DNA from 2 places in the Pseudonocardia sp. DSM 110487 genome. Region 2 is predicted to be linked to the other one. Evidence: riboswitches for the same ligand, from Rfam matches in the RefSeq annotation. Region 2 holds a riboswitch; the other holds the start of a gene.
The links. A riboswitch is a leader RNA that binds a small molecule or an ion and turns the genes downstream of it on or off. The one in region 2 is predicted to bind S-adenosylmethionine.
Positions count from the first base shown of each region.

Region 1: another riboswitch for S-adenosylmethionine. It lies ahead of thrC (threonine synthase); the one in region 2 lies ahead of K1T35_RS14450 (ABC transporter substrate-binding protein).

Region 1 is NZ_CP080521.1:2,402,930-2,405,321, forward strand. It holds gene K1T35_RS11000 (xanthine dehydrogenase family protein molybdopterin-binding subunit) at 1-66, shown strand, start outside; gene thrC (threonine synthase) at 131-1,402, opposite strand; SAM riboswitch class I at 1,411-1,528, opposite strand; gene holA (DNA polymerase III subunit delta) at 1,640-2,392, shown strand, end outside.
Region 2 is NZ_CP080521.1:3,118,034-3,120,425, forward strand. It holds gene K1T35_RS14445 (FAD-dependent oxidoreductase) at 1-547, opposite strand, end outside; SAM riboswitch class I at 723-817, shown strand; gene K1T35_RS14450 (ABC transporter substrate-binding protein) at 1,005-2,392, shown strand, end outside.

The sequences.
Region 1 (2,392 bases), 720 kb from region 2:
ATCCGCAACGCGACCGGTATCCGCGTCCGGCACATCCCGATCACGATCGAGGACCTGCTGGACTGACGCCGCGCCCCCGGTGGGCCTGGCCCACCGGGGACCGGCTCCGCGAGGAGACGCGGGGACGGCCTCAGAGTCCGCGCGCCGCCAGTGCCTCGCGCACCGCCTTGCTGGTGGACGGCACGGTGGCCGACGGGCCGATGTGGCCGGACACGGCGTCGAGGGTCTTGAGGCCGTCGCCGGTGATCAGGAGGACGGTCTCGGCGTCCGGGTCGAGCCTGCCCGACTCGATCAGCTTCTTGGCCGTGGCCACGGTGACCCCGCCCGCCGTCTCCGCGAACACGCCCTCGGTGCGGGCGAGCAGCCGGATGCCCTCCACGACCTCCTCGTCGCTGACGTGTGCCACCGCCCCGCCGGTGCGGCGCACGGTGTCGAGGACGTACGGGCCGTCGGCCGGATTGCCGATGGCCAGCGAGCGGGCGATCGTGTCGGGGCGCACCGGCTGCACGACGTCGTGGCCGTCCTCGAAGGCCTTCGCCACCGGCGAGCAGCCCGTGGCCTGGGCGCCGAACACCCGGTACGGGGTGGGCTCCACCAGGCCGAGCGTGCCGAGCTCCGTGAAGCCCTTGTCCACCTTGGTCAGCTGCGAGCCGGACGCCACGGGCACCACGATCTGCTCGGGCAGCCGCCAGCCGAGCTGCTCGGCCACCTCGTAGCCGAGGGTCTTCGAGCCCTCGGCGTAGTAGGGCCGCACGTTGACGTTGACGAACGCCCAGTCCTCGTGCTCGGCGGCGAGCTCCGTGGCGAGCCGGTTGACGTCGTCGTAGTTGCCGTCGACGGCGAGGAGGGTGCCGTCGTAGACGGCGGTGGTGAGCACCTTGGCCTGCTCGAGGGAGCTGGGGATCAGCACCACCGAGTCCCAACCGGCGCGGGCGGCCGCCGCGGCCACGGCGTTGGCCAGGTTCCCGGTGGACGGGCAGCACAGCACGGTGAAGCCGAGCTCACGGGCGGCGGCCAGCGCCACCGCCACCACCCGGTCCTTGAAGGAGTGGGTGGGGTTGCCGGTGTCGTCCTTGACCCACAGCGAGCGCACGCCCAGCGCGGCGGCGAGCCGGTCGGCCTTGATCAGCCGGGTGAGGCCGGGCTCGGTGTTGGGGTGGGACTGCACGTTCGTGGGCACGGGGAGCAGGTGGCGGTAGCGCCAGATGGACTTGGGACCCGCCGCGATCGACTCGCGGGTGACGGAACCGAACTCGTAGGCCACCTCGAGCGGGCCGAAGCATTCCGGGCAGGCGAACTCGGCGGCGAGGGGGATCTGGTGGCCGCATTCCCGACAGGACAGCGCGCGGGCGGGTCCGAGGTCGAAGGCGGTGGTGGTGGCGCTGCCAGCAGCCAGGGTCATGAGAGGACTCCTCATCTTTCCCGCACCGTGCGGGTCGGAATTGGCACCGTGTTCGAGCGCGAAGACTGCGCATCGCCGGTTGCCGGGGCTTCGTCGGGCCGTTCCCTCTGCCCCTCTGGATGAGCCATATGCGGTTGTGCCCAACACGTTACGACACGATCACCGCGGCCCCCAAGCTCGTCCCGTGATCTGGGAGCCGGGTCACGCGATGTCGGGGCCGTGCGCGAGCATGGACGCATGGCCGCGCCCGCCCCGATCCGCCTCGTCGTCGGCGAGGAGGAACTGCTCATCGAGCGGGCGATCGAGCAGGTGGTGGCCGAGGTCCGTGCGGGCGACCCCACGGCCGAGCTGCGCCGGGTGCGCGCCTCCGAACTCACCCCCGCCGACCTGGCCGAGAGCCTGAGCCCGTCGCTCTTCGCCGAGGGGAGGGTGCTCGTCCTGCTCGCGGCGCAGGAGGTCGGCAAGGAGCTGGCCACGGCGATCGTCGAGCAGTCGGCCGACCCCGCCGAGGGCATCGTCCTCGTGGTCGTCCACTCGGGCGGGGCGCGCAACAAGGCTCTCGTCGACGCCCTGCGGAAGGCCGGTGCCCCCGTCACCACCTGCAACAAGATCACGAGGATGGACGAGCGGTCTGACTTCGTGCGCGCCGAGGCCCGCCGCGTCGGCGGCAAGATCACGGGCGACGCGATCGGTGCGCTGCTCGAGGCGGTGGGGTCGGATCTGCGGGAGCTGGCCTCGGCCACCAGCCAGCTGGTGGCCGACACCGGCGGTTCGGTCGACGAGCGCGCGGTGCGTCGCTACCACCGCGGCCGGGCCGAGGCCACGGGGTTCGCGGTGGCCGACAAGGTCGTGGCGGGCGACCGCGCCGGGGCGATCGAGGCGCTGCGCTGGGCGCAGCTGCTCGGCACGCCGTCGGTGCTGATCGCCGACGCGCTGGCCGACGCGCTCCGCACGCTCGCGAAGGTCGGCTCGGCGGGCCGCGGCGATCCC
Region 2 (2,392 bases):
TGAGCGCGGGTACGGCGAAGCAGCCGCGGGTCACGACGGTGACGACCGGCGCGGCCGGGTCGGTGGCGAGGGCGGCCGGCCCGGCTCCGGTCAGCACCACCCGGGCGGCCGACAGGGTGATCGTGTGGGTGCGGACCAGCGCGCTCCCGGCGGAGTGGTCGATCGCGACGACCTCATCGCAGTGGCGCAGGCGCGCGCCCCACGCGGTGGCCGCGGCCGTGAGCGCGGCCGTCGCCTGGTCGGCCCGCACCTGGCGGACGCCGTCGACGACGTGCAGCAACGCGGCCCCAGTGGCCTGCTCGACCTGCCTCCAGAGCCGGACGGCGAGCCCGCTGGACAGCCCGGTGTCCGCCCACGGGGCCGGCCCGGCCGCCCGCCAGACCACGCCGGCGGACCTCTGCTCGAGCAGCGTGACGCTCAGCCCGCGGCGGGCGAGGTGCCACGCGGTCGCGGCGCCTGCGGCACCCGCGCCGACAACGGCGACGTCGATCGTGAGCGGCGGGGCGTCGGTGGGCGTCGGGTCCAGCAGGCTCGGTGGACAGGGCACGGCGGCCTCCAGCTCTCCCGGTCAGCGGATCAATACGGTAGGCAGCCGCGCCCGTTCCGTGTCAACGAACGGACATTTGCCGGTCATTCTGTCCGGTCATTTCCTTCGACAATGGCGCGCACCACACCGCTTGAAAATGGATGTGGTAGCTACGTAAGTTCGAAGTGCAATCCAGACGCCATCCAGAGCGGCCGAGAGACCCGGATCGACGACGCCGCAGCAACCCCCTGTGTGAGCGGGAGCGGGTGCTACCGCCGGGAGCGATGGAGGTCGCCGTGCCGGGTCCGGAACGGATCGAGCTGCGCACCACGTGGCATGCGTGGCGCCATCACGTCGATCTGTGCCGCACCTGCGCGGCGCTCTGTCGGGTCTGACGAGCCGACCCGTTCCCTCCACACCGCCGCCGAATGCGGCGGTGCCCACGCCTGTGCGTTCTCCTGGATGAAGGACCACTCTCATGCCTCGACCCCTTGCATCGTGGCTCGTCGCCGCCGTCGTATTGCTGAGCGCATGCGGCTCGACGCCGACGGCGAGCACCGCCGACCCCGGCGTCCCGCAGCCGGGCGGCACGCTGCGCTTCGCGGTGAGCAGCGACCAGGGGTGCGTCGACCCCCAGCAGGTCGGCAGCAACGACACGATCTTCTCGCTGCGCCAGGTGGTCGACTCGCTGACCGACCAGGACCCGGCCGGCGGTGAGCTGCGGCCGTGGCTCGCCACGAGCTGGGAGAGCAACGCCGACGCCAGCTCCTACACGTTCACGCTGCGCGAGGGCGTGACGTTCAGCGACGGCACACCGCTCGACGCCGCGGCGGTCAAGGCGAACTTCGACGCCGTGCAGAACCTCGGAGCCCGCGGCACCCTGCCGAAGGGCTACCTGGCCGGCTACGTGGGCACCACGGTGGAGAGCCCGACCCGGCTCACGGTGGCGTTCGACCGCCCGAACGTGCAGTTCCTGCAGGGCACGTCGACGCACAGCCTGGGCATCCTGTCCCCGGCGACGGTGGCGAGGAGCGACGACGACCGCTGCGCGTCGGTCGTCGGGTCCGGGCCGTTCGTGATCGAGTCCTACACCCGGGACGAGTCGATCGTGCTCGCCAAGCGGGCCGGGTACGCGTGGGGCTCGTCGCTGTGGCGGTCGCAGGGTGAGGCCCAGCTGGACCGGATCGAGTTCCGCATCGTGCCCGAGTCAGGAGTGCGCGTCGGCAGCCTCGCGTCCGGCGAGGTGGATGCCATCGGCAACATCGCGCAGCAGGACGAGGCGCTGCTCACCGCGGCCGGTGCGCAGCTGCTGGGCCGGCCCAACCCGGGCATCCCGTTCGGGATCACGTTCAACCAGGCTTCCCCGCTCGGCGCGGATCCCGCGGTGCGGGAGGCGGTGTCGCTCGCGATCGACCGCGCGGAGGTCGTCGCGACGGTCTACACCTCGCAGACGAAGCCGGCCACCAGCCCGCTCGCCTCGACGACGCCCGGCTACGCCGACCAGTCCGCGTTGCTCCCGTTCGACCCGGCCAGGGCGGGGTCGGTGCTCGACGCCGCGGGCTGGCTGCCCGGTCCGGACGGCATCCGGGCGAGGAACGGCACGCCGCTGACGGTGGAGCTGACCTGGTACGCCAACTCGCCCGCCAACCGGGCGGCCGTCGAGCTGATCCAGCAGCAGGTGCGCAAGGTGGGCATCGATCTGCAGCTGCGGGAGAAGCCGATCTCGGAGAACACACCGACGCTTCAGTCCGGGCAGTACGTCGCGAACTGGGGCAACACCACCCGGGCCGACCCGGACATCCTGCGCAGCACCTACTCGACGGCAGGCAACAACTACTACCGGCTGCCGTCCGGCCCGCTCGACGA